Regions from separate parts of the Streptomyces sp. NPDC127197 genome, predicted to be linked through region 2. Evidence: predicted binding sites of a transcription regulator. Region 2 holds the regulator's gene; each other region holds the start of a gene.
What was found. The regulator HrcA, encoded in region 2, represses chaperone genes, less so after heat shock. The targets are predictions, from matches to a motif close to TTNGCACTCNGNNNNNCNGAGTGCNAA.
Positions count from the first base shown of each region.

Region 1: groL (chaperonin GroEL) is a predicted target of HrcA. The motif match lies at 1,785-1,811, and genes of this name have one in related genera.
Region 3: groES (co-chaperone GroES) is a predicted target of HrcA. The motif match lies at 1,918-1,944, and genes of this name have one in related genera.

Region 1 is NZ_JBHXVG010000010.1:156,964-161,074, forward strand. Features, by position in the region: gene groL (chaperonin GroEL) at 1-1,623, opposite strand; gene ACFVJQ_RS18195 (cold-shock protein) at 1,923-2,129, opposite strand; gene ACFVJQ_RS18200 (MoaD/ThiS family protein) at 2,569-2,844, opposite strand; gene thrC (threonine synthase) at 2,969-4,111, opposite strand, start outside.
Region 2 is NZ_JBHXVG010000013.1:64,654-68,764, reverse strand. Features, by position in the region: gene ACFVJQ_RS21530 (DUF3097 domain-containing protein) at 1-543, opposite strand, end outside; gene ACFVJQ_RS21525 (MBL fold metallo-hydrolase) at 578-1,306, opposite strand; gene hrcA (heat-inducible transcriptional repressor HrcA) at 1,469-2,485, shown strand; gene dnaJ (molecular chaperone DnaJ) at 2,486-3,622, shown strand; gene ACFVJQ_RS21510 (nitronate monooxygenase) at 3,701-4,111, shown strand, end outside.
Region 3 is NZ_JBHXVG010000002.1:489,150-493,260, reverse strand. Features, by position in the region: gene ACFVJQ_RS04875 (polysaccharide deacetylase family protein) at 1-924, shown strand, start outside; gene ACFVJQ_RS04870 (polysaccharide deacetylase family protein) at 1,008-1,829, shown strand; gene groES (co-chaperone GroES) at 2,091-2,399, shown strand; gene groL (chaperonin GroEL) at 2,511-4,111, shown strand, end outside.

The DNA.
Region 1 (4,111 bases), on a different contig from region 2:
TCAGAAGTCCATGTCACCGCCCGGCATGCCGCCGCCGGCGGGCGCGGCGGCCTTCTCCGGCTTGTCGGCGATGACGGCCTCGGTGGTGAGGAACAGCGCGGCGATGGAGGCGGCGTTCTGCAGGGCAGAGCGGGTCACCTTCGCCGGGTCGATGATGCCTTCCTTGACCAGGTCGACGTACTCACCGGTCGCGGCGTTCAGGCCGTGACCCGGGGTCAGGCCGCGCACCTTCTCGACCACGACGCCGCCCTCGAGGCCGGCGTTGACGGCGATCTGCTTCAGCGGCGCCTCGAGCGCGAGCTTCACGGCCTGGGCGCCGGTCGCCTCGTCACCCTCGAGCTCCAGCTTCTCGAACACCTGGGAGGCCTGGAGCAGGGCCACGCCACCACCGGCGACGATGCCCTCCTCGACGGCCGCCTTCGCGTTGCGGACGGCGTCCTCGATGCGGTGCTTGCGCTCCTTGAGCTCGACCTCGGTGGCGGCACCGGCCTTGATGACGGCCACGCCGCCGGCCAGCTTCGCCAGGCGCTCCTGGAGCTTCTCGCGGTCGTAGTCCGAGTCGCTGTTCTCGATCTCGGCGCGGATCTGGTTGACCCGGCCGGCGACCTGGTCGGCGGAGCCGGCGCCGTCGACGATGGTGGTCTCGTCCTTGGTGATGACGACCTTGCGGGCGCGGCCCAGGAGGTCCAGGGTCGCGTTCTCCAGCTTGAGGCCGACCTCCTCGGAGATGACCTCGCCGCCCGTGAGGATGGCGATGTCGCCGAGCATGGCCTTGCGGCGGTCACCGAAGCCCGGGGCCTTGACGGCGACGGACTTGAAGGTGCCGCGGATCTTGTTGACGACCAGGGTCGACAGGGCCTCGCCCTCGACGTCCTCGGCGATGATCAGCAGCGGCTTGCCCGACTGCATGACCTTCTCCAGGAGCGGGAGCAGGTCCTTGACGTTGGAGATCTTGGAGTTGGCGATGAGGATGTAGGGGTCCTCGAGCGACGCCTCCATGCGCTCCATGTCGGTGGCGAAGTACGCCGAGATGTAGCCCTTGTCGAAGCGCATGCCCTCGGTGAGCTCGAGCTCGAGACCGAAGGTCTGCGACTCCTCGACGGTGATGACGCCTTCCTTGCCGACCTTGTCCATCGCCTCGGCGATGAGCTCGCCGATCTGGGTGTCGGCGGCGGAGATGGAGGCCGTGGAGGCGATCTGCTCCTTGGTCTCGACCTCCTTGGCCTGGTCGAGCAGCGCACCGGAGACGGCCTCGACGGCCTTCTCGATACCGCGCTTCAGGGCCATCGGGTTGGCACCGGCGGCGACGTTGCGCAGGCCCTCCTTGACCAGGGCCTGGGCGAGAACGGTCGCCGTGGTCGTACCGTCACCGGCGACGTCGTCCGTCTTCTTGGCGACTTCCTTGACCAGCTCGGCGCCGATCTTCTCGTACGGGTCCTCGAGCTCGATCTCCTTGGCGATGGAGACACCGTCGTTGGTGATCGTGGGGGCGCCCCACTTCTTCTCGAGGACGACGTTGCGGCCCTTGGGGCCGAGGGTGACCTTGACGGCGTCCGCGAGCTGGTTCATGCCGCGCTCGAGGCCGCGCCGCGCCTCCTCGTCGAACGCGATGATCTTGGCCATGTGAAGTGGTCCTCCCGGACTGGGGTGGATTGCTCCGGACCGCGCTGGCGCCCGCGACGGACGGCTCGCACACCTCGTGGTTCCTTGCCCCACCCGGCTTGCGGCCTCACCGACCCGGTCCTTCTTTGTCACTCTCACCTTCAGAGTGCTAACGCCAATGATTAGCACTCGCCCCTGCCGAGTGCAAGCGCCTCCCACGGACTGAGGTCGGCCTCCGGGCAGACCGAAGGGCTCGCACCCCGGGAGGTGCGAGCCCTTCGAAGATGAACAGAAGAACGTCGCTGCAGTCGGCGCGTGCTTCAGCTGGCCGCGAGCCGGACCATGTCCGCCTGCGGCCCCTTCTGGCCCTGCGAGATCTCGAAATCGACCCGCTGGCCCTCTTCCAGGGTGCGGTATCCGTCCATCTGGATCGCGCTGTAGTGGACGAAAACATCCGCACCACCGTCGACCGCGATGAAGCCGTACCCCTTCTCCGCGTTGAACCACTTGACGGTGCCCTGAGCCATGCCTAACTCCCCTATTACTGGCCCTTGCACAGATCCACACTTCGCGGATCCGGGTCAGACCTCACCCCCCATTGGTTGGGGGCGTGCGCCGGAACGCGTCGACCGCGGCTGAATGTATCTGTCCAACTGCCGTCTGCAACAGGTCAATCGGACGAGAAATCTGGGCACCGAGGGTCGGGAATTTGCGGAGAATTCGCCCGAATTCAGGGCAAGTCGGGCCCCATAAAGGGAATAAAAGACGCAAAAGAGCCACACAGTTTGGCTGCTTCTTATCGCACGCGGAGCCGGAACTCATATGCGTCCGGCATGCGGGTCGCAGCGGGTTCCCCAACTGTACCGCGCTCAATCACACAGAATTGCCCCCTCCGCTTCTCTCACGGAGGGGGCAATTCGATGAACAATGCGTAACCTGCGTTACTCACGGTAACGCAGGAGCGTGTCAGCCGCCCGCGACCGCCGGAATGATGGAGACGCCCGCGCCGTCCGGCGTCGCCGTCTCCAGGCCCTGCTCGAAACGGACGTCGTCGTCGTTGACGTACACGTTGACGAAGCGACGCAGCTTGCCCTGGTCGTCCAGGACGCGGGCCGAGATGCCCGTGTGGTTCTTCTCCAGATCGGCGATGACCTCGGCGAGGGTCGCACCCTCGGCGGCGACCTCTGCCTGCCCGCCGGTGTAGGTGCGCAGGATGGTGGGGATGCGGACGGTGACGCTCATGCGGTGTGACCTCCGGTCGAGTACACAGGGACGGCGGGGCAGCGCCCCAGGGGCGCGGGGAACTGCGCGACCAGCCCCCACCGGTCCGCAGCGTGAATTCGGCCTTCCGGCGGAGCGCCCCCGCTCATGCGAGGCCAGCCTCTCGGAAGGAGTCAAGGTTCGGGCGGATGGTGGCGGTCAGGCCGGTGCCGGCCACCGCGTCAAGGGTCTTCAGGCCGTCGCCGGTGTTGAGGACGACCGTCGTCAGGGTCGGGTCGAGTACGCCGTTCTCGATCAGCTTGCGCGTGACGCCGACCGTCACGCCACCCGCCGTCTCGGCGAAAATGCCCTCGGTCCGGGCGAGCAGCTTGATCGCGTCCACGATCTGCTCGTCCGTCACGTCCTCCACCGCACCGCCCGTACGGCGCGCGATGTCCAGGACGTACGGCCCGTCCGCGGGGTTGCCGATGGCCAGCGACTTGGCGATGGTGTCGGGCTTCTGCGGCCGGACGACGTCGTGGCCCCCCTTGAAGGCCACCGACACCGGCGAGCAGCCCTCGGCCTGCGCGCCGAAGATCTTGTACGGCCTGTCCTCGACCAGCCCGAGCTTGATCAGCTCCTGGAGACCCTTGTCGATCTTCGTGAGCTGGGAGCCGGAGGCGATCGGCACGACGATCTGGTCGGGCAGCTGCCAGCCGAGCTGCTCGCAGATCTCGTACGCCAGGGTCTTGGAGCCCTCCGCGTAGTACGGCCGCAGGTTGACGTTGACGAAGCCCCAGCCCTCGCCGGCCGGGTCGCCGATCAGCTCGGAGCAGAAGCGGTTCACGTCGTCGTAGTTGCCCTCGATGCCGACGAGTTCGCCGCCGTAGACCGCGGCCATGACGACCTTGCCCTGCTCGAGGTCGTGCGGGATGAACACGCAGGAGCGGAAGCCGGCGCGGGCCGCCGCGGCGCCCACCGCACCGGCCAGGTTGCCGGTGGAGGAGCAGGACAGGGTGGTGAAGCCGAAGGCGCGGGCGGCCTCCAGGGCCTGGGCGACCACGCGGTCCTTGAAGGAGTGGGTCGGGTTGCCGGAGTCGTCCTTCACGTACAGCCCGCCGGTGACGCCGAGTTCGCGCGCGAGGTTGTCGGCCTTGACGAGCTTGGTCCAGCCCGGGTTCAGGTTCGGCTTGCCGGCCACGTCCGCGGGGACGGGCAGCAGGGGTGCGTAACGCCAGATGTTCGACGGTCCCGCCTCGATGCGCTTGCGGAGCTCCTCGGCGTCGTACGCAGAGAAGTCGTACGCGAT
Region 2 (4,111 bases):
CAGGACGCCGAGCCGGGCGTCGGGGCCGGGGGCGAAGGCGTCGACGATCGACGGCAGGTCGTCGATGCCCTCCAGGTACTCCACGACGACGCCCTCGATGCGCAGGTCGTCGCCCCAGACCTTCTCGACCAGCTCGGCGTCGTGCCGGCCCTCGACATAGATGCGGCCGGCGCGGGCCACGCGCGCGCGTGCGCCAGGGACGGCGACCGAACCGGATGCCGTACGGGTGGGACGTACCGGACGGGAAGCAGGTCTCACCAACGTCACCACCCGGCCCTCCAGCAGGAACCCGCGTGGCTCCAGCGGAAACACCCGGTGTTTGCCGAAGCGGTCCTCCAGGGTGACCGTGCCCGCCTCGCAGCGGATCACCGCGCCGCAGAATCCGGTGCCGGGTTCCTCGACCACCAGGCCGGGTTCGGCCGGGACCTCCGGGACGGGCTGGGGCTTCTTCCACGGCGGGGTCAGGTCCGGAGAGTACGAACGGGGGTGCGGGCCCGAAGGGCCCTCGTTGGAGGGGTGGTGGCGGGAGACGGGCGGGCGCATTCGGATGACGATAGGAGAAGCCGGCGGGCGGTGCCTATGACACGCCGAAACGCGTCGCCAGGGCGTCGCGCTGCCGCCGTACGAACGCTGCGTCCACCACCGCTCCGTGTCCGGGCACGTACAGCGCGTCCGCGCCGCCGAGGTCGAGCAGGTGGTCCAGGGCGGCGGGCCAGTGGGACGGTACGGCGTCGGAGCCCGCCTGCGGTTCGCCGGACTCCTCGACCAGGTCACCGCAGAAGACCACCTCCGGGTCACCCGGGACCAGCACCACCAGATCGTGGGCCGTGTGGGCGGGGCCTACGTTGGCCAGCAGGACCTGGCGGTCGGGGCCCAGGTCGAGGGTCCACTCGCCGCTGACATGATGCCGGGGCGGCACCAGGGTGTCGGCCGCCTCCTGCGCCGTATCCGCGTCGAGGCCGTTGTGGACGGCGTCCGCGCGCAGCTCCTCGCGGCCGCGCCGCCCGCCGAGCACGGCGTCCACACCGACCGCCCCGAACACCTCCGCACCCGCGAACGCGGCCGCCCCGAAGACATGGTCGAAGTGGGGATGGGTGAGCGCGAGATGGGTCACACGGTGCCCGGCGAGCTCCTCCGCCTCCGCCCGCAGCCGGGCCCCCTCCGCAAGGCTCGACCCGGCGTCGATCAGCAGCGCCGCGCCCCGGCCGACCACCAGCCCCACCGTGCAGTCCCAGCCGGGCAGGCGGCACCGGCCGACACCGGCCGCCAGCCGCTCCCACCCGAGCTCTTCCCAAGTCACCGTCATACGGCGACGCTAGCCCCAGGCGCCCGCATGCCACGACCTCGCAGGACCGGCCTTGCCCGGGCCGTACCCGACGGCCGTACACTGGGCCGGGTAAGGCTGGCACTCGCATGCGCCGAGTGCCAGGGGGAGCGCCAAGGGGACGACGTGCTGGAGGTGTGCGCCATGCTCAGTGAACGACGGCTTCAGGTGCTGCGCGCCATCGTCCAGGACTACGTCGGTACCGAGGAGCCGGTCGGCTCCAAGGCCCTCACCGAGCGGCACAGCCTCGGCGTCTCCCCGGCGACCGTCCGCAACGACATGGCGGCCCTGGAGGACGAGGGGTACATCGCCCAGCCGCACACCAGCGCCGGGCGCATCCCGACGGACAAGGGCTACCGGCTCTTCGTCGACAAGCTGGCCGAGGTCAAGCCGTTGACCGCGCCGGAGCGGCGCGCGATCCAGAACTTCCTCGACGGTGCCGTCGATCTCGACGATGTGGTGGCCCGGACCGTGCGGCTGCTCGCGCAGCTCACGCGGCAGGTCGCGGTGGTGCAGTATCCGTCACTGACCCGGTCCACGGTGCGGCACGTGGAGCTGCTGTCGTTGGCTCCCGCGCGCGTGATGCTGGTCCTGATCACGGACACGGGCCGGGTGGAGCAGCGTATGGTCGACTGCCCGGCACCGTTCGGCGAGTCGTCCCTGGCGGATCTGCGGGCACGGCTCAACAGCAGGGTCGCGGGCCGGCGTTTCACGGACGTGCCGCAGTTGGTGCAGGATCTGCCGGAGGCCTTCGAAGTCGAGGACCGCGGCACGGTCCAGACGGTACTCTCCACCCTCCTGGAGACGCTCGTCGAACAGACCGAGGAGCGGCTGATGATCGGCGGCACCGCCAATCTGACCCGCTTCGGACATGACTTCCCCCTCACCATCCGGCCGGTGCTGGAGGCGCTGGAGGAGCAGGTCGTGCTCCTCAAGTTGCTTGGTGAGGCGAAGGATTCGGGCATGACCGTGCGCATCGGGCACGAGAACGCCCATGAGGGACTCACCTCCACGTCGGTGGTGTCGGTCGGCTACGGTTCGGGCGGCGAGGCAGTCGCCAAGCTCGGCGTGGTCGGACCGACCCGCATGGATTACCCGGGAACGATGGGAGCGGTACGCGCAGTGGCACGGTACGTCGGACAGATCCTGGCGGAGTCGTAAGTGGCCACGGATTACTACGCCGTTCTCGGCGTGCGCCGCGACGCGTCGCAGGAAGAGATCAAGAAGGCCTTCCGGCGGCTCGCTCGCGAGCTGCACCCGGACGTCAACCCCGATCCGAAGACGCAGGAGCGGTTCAAGGAGATCAACGCCGCTTACGAGGTGCTGTCGGACCCGCAGAAGAAGCAGGTCTACGACCTCGGCGGCGACCCGCTCTCGCAGAGCGGCGGCGCGGGCGCCGGCGGCTTCGGTGCGGGCGGCTTCGGGAACTTCTCGGACATCATGGATGCGTTCTTCGGTACGGCGTCGCAGCGCGGGCCGCGCTCGCGTACGCGCCGGGGCCAGGACGCGATGATCCGTATCGAGGTCGAGCTGGACGAGGCGGCCTTCGGTACGACGAAGGACATCCAGGTCGACACGGCCATCGTGTGCGCCACGTGCAGTGGTGAGGGCGCGGCGCCGGGGACCTCCGCCCAGACGTGTGACATGTGCCGCGGTCGCGGTGAGGTGTCGCAGGTCACGCGGTCGTTCCTGGGGCAGGTCATGACCTCCCGGCCGTGTCCGCAGTGCCAGGGCTTCGGCACCGTGGTGCCCAACCCGTGCCCGGAGTGCGCGGGCGACGGCCGGGTGCGGTCGCGTCGGACGCTGACGGTGAAGATCCCGGCCGGTGTCGACAACGGCACGCGGATCCAGCTCGCCGGCGAGGGCGAGGTCGGCCCCGGTGGCGGTCCGGCCGGTGACCTGTACGTCGAGATCCACGAGCTGCCGCACCCGACCTTCCAGCGCCGCGGCGACGACCTGCACTGCACGGTCACGATCCCGATGACGGCGGCGGCCCTCGGCACGAAGGTGCCGCTGGAGACCCTCGACGGCATGGAGGAGGTCGACATCCGCCCCGGCACCCAGTCCGGCCAGTCGATCCCCCTGCACGGGCGGGGCGTCACGCACCTGCGCGGCGGCGGGCGTGGCGACCTGGTCGTCCACGTCGAGGTCCAGACCCCGACCAAGCTCGACCCCGAGCAGGAGCGCCTCCTGCGGGAGCTGGCCAAGCTGCGCGGCGAGGAACGGCCTCAGGGGCAGTTCCAGCCGGGGCAGCAAGGGCTGTTCTCGCGGCTCAAGGATGCGTTCAACGGGCGCTGAGGGTCCGCGTTGCCGTTGGCCTATGCCAGACGGGCGGCCGGATTCGGACTTGTTCGGAGGACGTGACAACATGCCGTCATGTCCTCCGCACTGACCGATCTCTTCCCGCTTCCGATCGTGCAGGCCCCCATGGCGGGCGGCGTCTCCGTGCCGCAGCTTGCGGCTGCCGTGTCCGAGGCGGGCGGGCTCGGGTTTCTGGCCGCCGGGTACAAGACGGCCGACGGCATGTACCAGGAGATCAAGCAGCTGCGGGGACTCACCGGCCGTCCCTTCGGCGTGAACCTGTTCATGCCGCAGCCCGAGTACGCCGAGCCGGCCGCCGTGGACGTCTACGCCCACCAGCTGGCCGGCGAGGCCGCCTGGTACGAGGCCGAGCTGGGCGATCCGGACAGCGGGCGGGACGACGGCTACGACGTCAAGCTCGCGGTGCTGCTCGACAACCCGGTGCCGGTGGTCTCCTTCCACTTCGGCTGCCCCAGCCGCGAGGTC
Region 3 (4,111 bases), on a different contig from region 2:
GTAGTACTACAAAATGACAAAAACCGGTCGCGTTGGCGTCCGGGGGCCAGGGCCTCGGTCGCCGCACTGACCCTCGCCGCCATCGCCTCCGGCTGCGTGCAGGGCGGCTCGGAGGTGCCGCCCGCTCCCGGCCAGCCCCCGCCGCTCAAGGCGCCCCCGGCCCGCGCCCTGGACGGCTACGCCGCCAAACTCCGCGCCGAGTACGCCGTCCGCGCCGCCGCCGCGAAGCGCTGGGGTCTGAAGGAGGTCCCCCTCAAGCCGCCGCCACCCCCGGTGAAGAAGCCGAGGATCACGACGCGTGAGGGCTTCGAGGTCGACGGCCACCTCGAGGACGACCTCCCGCCGGTCTTCACCACCATCCCCACCCAGCACAAGATCGTCTTCCTCACCATCGACGACGGTGCGGAGAAGGACCCGGCGTTCCTGCGGATGATGAACGACCTCGATGTCCCGTACACGGCCTTCCTCAGCGACTACCTGGTCAGCGAGGACTACGCCTACTTCAAGCGGATGCAGGACAACGGTGTGGCCCTGAACAACCACACCCTGAACCACCCGTACCTGCCCGGCCTCTCCTACGACGACCAGAAGCGCGAGATCTGCGGCATGCAGGACGTCATCGAGAAGCGCTACGGCAAACGCCCGCTCCTCTTCCGCCCGCCCTTCGGCAACTACAACAAGGACACCCTGCACGCCGCCAAGGCCTGCGGCATCAAGTACGCCCCCCTCTGGAACGAGGAGGTGTTCGTCGACCACTGGGACTACCGCGAATGGGACCAGGACCTGCACCCCGGCGACATCGTCCTCAGCCACTTCCGCGGCCGGGACGACTGGGAAGGCACGATGCCCGACATGATCCGCCGGTTCCTCGACAAGGTCACGGCCCAGGGGTACGCGGTGGCCCCGCTGGAGGACTACCTGTGACCAGGGCCTGTTCGGCGGATGGGGAGTCGGCGACTGACGACAACGCCGCAGAAGGGCGTGCCAGACCCCGCGTCTGCGACCTGATCCGCCGGACAGGCCCCAGGCGCAGACGGCTGGCCGGCCCCGCACTGCTGCTGATCCTGCTGACCGGCTGCGCCCTGACCGTCACCCCCGCCGAGCGCTCCGCCCAGGGGCCGTCGGACCGGGCGGGAGCCCCCGGTTCGCCCTCGGAAGCCCCGGCCCACGTCCGCTGGGGCCTGACCGCCCCCCTGGCTCCGGCCCCACAGCCGTCCCTCTCGCTCCCCTCCCGGCGCCCGGGCAGCCTCCCACCCGTCGTCGACCGCGTCCGGACCCGCGACAAGGTCGTCTTCCTGACCTACGACGACGGCGCCGAGAAGGACCCGCGGTTCGTCGACATGGTCCGCGAACTGCGCCTGCCGGTCAGCATGTTCCTCACGGACAGCGTCGTCGGACCGGGCTACGGCCACTTCGCCCGCCTGCGCTCGGTCGGTGCTAGCGTCCAGAACCACACCCTCGACCACGCCGCCCTGCGCGGACTGCCGTACGCCGGTCAACGCGCCGAGATCTGCGGCCAGCAGAACAAACTCCGGTCCCGCTTCGGCATCCGTCCCCGCCTCTTCCGCCCGCCCTACGGCACGTACGACACGACCACCCTGCGCGCCGCCGCCGACTGCGGCATCGCCGCCGTGGTCCTCTGGCGCGCCACCATGAACGCCGACACCCTCGCGTACACCGACGGAGCCCCCCGCCTCCACCCCGGCGACATCATCTCCGTCCCCGCAACAGAAACCCCCACCCCGACCCTGCGGTCCCGCACGACCCACCTGCTGCGCCTGATCCAGCAGGCGGGCCTGACGGTGGGACGGCTGGAGGACTACCTGTAGGGGGCTGGGGAGCAGCCCCCGGGTCGCTCCGACGCAGGGCACCGAACAACCGTCGGCCACAGAAACCCCGCGCCGCGCCGCACGGCAATTGGCACTCCGCTTGACCGAGTGCTAACCCCGGTCATAGTCTCGGCTCTGGCACTCGACACAGGAGAGTGCCAACAAAGCGACGGGCAGGTCCGGCACCCGCGACGACGGATCGACCTGGTCGCCACCTCAGACAGTTAACCCCGTGAGATCTCCGAAGGGGGAGGTCGGATCGTGACGACCGCCAGCTCCAAGGTTGCCATCAAGCCGCTCGAGGACCGCATCGTGGTCCAGCCGCTGGACGCCGAGCAGACCACGGCCTCTGGCCTGGTCATTCCGGACACCGCCAAGGAGAAGCCCCAGGAGGGCGTCGTCCTGGCCGTGGGCCCGGGCCGCTTCGAGAACGGCGAGCGCCTTCCGCTCGACGTCAAGACCGGCGACATCGTGCTGTACAGCAAGTACGGCGGCACCGAGGTGAAGTACAACGGCGAGGAGTACCTCGTCCTCTCGGCTCGCGACGTGCTCGCGATCATCGAGAAGTAAGACCACCTCAAGTTTTTGAGCTGCGCCCCTGGCCCCCGCGACCACTGAGAAGCCGGGCGCCCGGGGCGCAGCGTCATTTCATCCAAGATTTCCGAGAGGGCTCACGCTGTCATGGCGAAGATCCTGAAGTTCGACGAGGACGCCCGTCGCGCCCTCGAGCGCGGCGTCAACAAGCTCGCCGACACGGTCAAGGTGACGATCGGCCCCAAGGGCCGCAACGTCGTCATCGACAAGAAGTTCGGCGCCCCCACCATCACCAACGACGGTGTCACCATCGCCCGTGAGGTCGAGGTCGAGGACCCGTACGAGAACCTCGGCGCCCAGCTGGTGAAGGAGGTGGCGACCAAGACCAACGACATCGCTGGTGACGGTACGACCACCGCCACCGTGCTGGCCCAGGCGCTGGTCCGCGAGGGCCTGAAGAACGTCGCCGCCGGTGCCTCCCCGGCCGCCCTGAAGAAGGGCATCGACGCCGCCGTCGCCGCCGTCTCCGAGGACCTGCTGGGCTCCGCCCGGCCGATCGACGAGAAGTCCGACATCGCCGCCGTCGCCGCGCTGTCCGCCCAGGACCAGCAGGTCGGCGAGCTGATCGCCGAGGCGATGGACAAGGTCGGCAAGGACGGTGTCATCACCGTCGAGGAGTCCAACACCTTCGGTCTGGAGCTGGACTTCACCGAGGGCATGGCCTTCGACAAGGGCTACCTGTCGCCGTACTTCGTGACGGACCAGGAGCGCATGGAGGCCGTCCTCGACGAGCCGTACATCCTCATCCACCAGGGCAAGATCGCCGCGATCGCGGACCTCCTGCCGCTGCTGGAGAAGATCATCCAGGCCAACTCCTCCAAGCCGCTGCTGATCATCGCCGAGGACGTGGAGGGCGAGGCCCTGTCCACCCTCGTCGTCAACAAGATCCGCGGCACCTTCAACGCCACCGCCGTCAAGGCCCCCGGCTTCGGCGACCGCCGCAAGGCGATGCTGCAGGACATGGCGGTCCTCACCGGCGCCACGGTCATCTCCGAGGAGGTCGGCCTCAAGCTCGACCAGGTCGGCGTCGACGTCCTCGGCACCGCCCGCCGCGTCACCGTCACCAAGGACGACACCACGATCGTCGACGGTGCCGGCAACAAGGCGGACGTCGAGGGCCGGATCGCGCAGATCAAGGCCGAGATCGAGGCCACGGACTCCGACTGGGACCGCGAGAAGCTCCAGGAGCGCCTCGCCAAGCTGGCCGGCGGCGTGTGCGTGATCAAGGTCGGCGCCGCCACCGAGGTGGAGCTGAAGGAGAAGAAGCACCGTCTGGAGGACGCCATCTCCGCGACCCGCGCCGCGGTCGAGGAAGGCATCGTCTCCGGTGGTGGCTCCGCGCTCGTCCACGCCGTGAAGGTGCTCGAGGACAACCTCGGCAAGGAAGGCGACGAGGCCACCGGTGTCGCCGTCGTCCGCAAGGCCGCCGTCGAGCCGCTGCGCTGGATCGCCGAGAACGCCGGCCTGGAAGGCTATGTCATCACCTCCAAGGTCGCCGAGCTCGAGAAGGGCCAGGGCTTCAACGCCGCCACCGGCGAGTACGGCGACCTGATCAAGGCCGGCGTCATCGACCCGGTCAAGGTCACCCGCTCCGCCCTGGAGAACGCCGCCTCCATCGCCTCCCTGCTGCTGACGACCGAGACCCTGGTCGTCGAGAAGAAGGAAGAGGAGCCGGAGGCCGCGGCTGC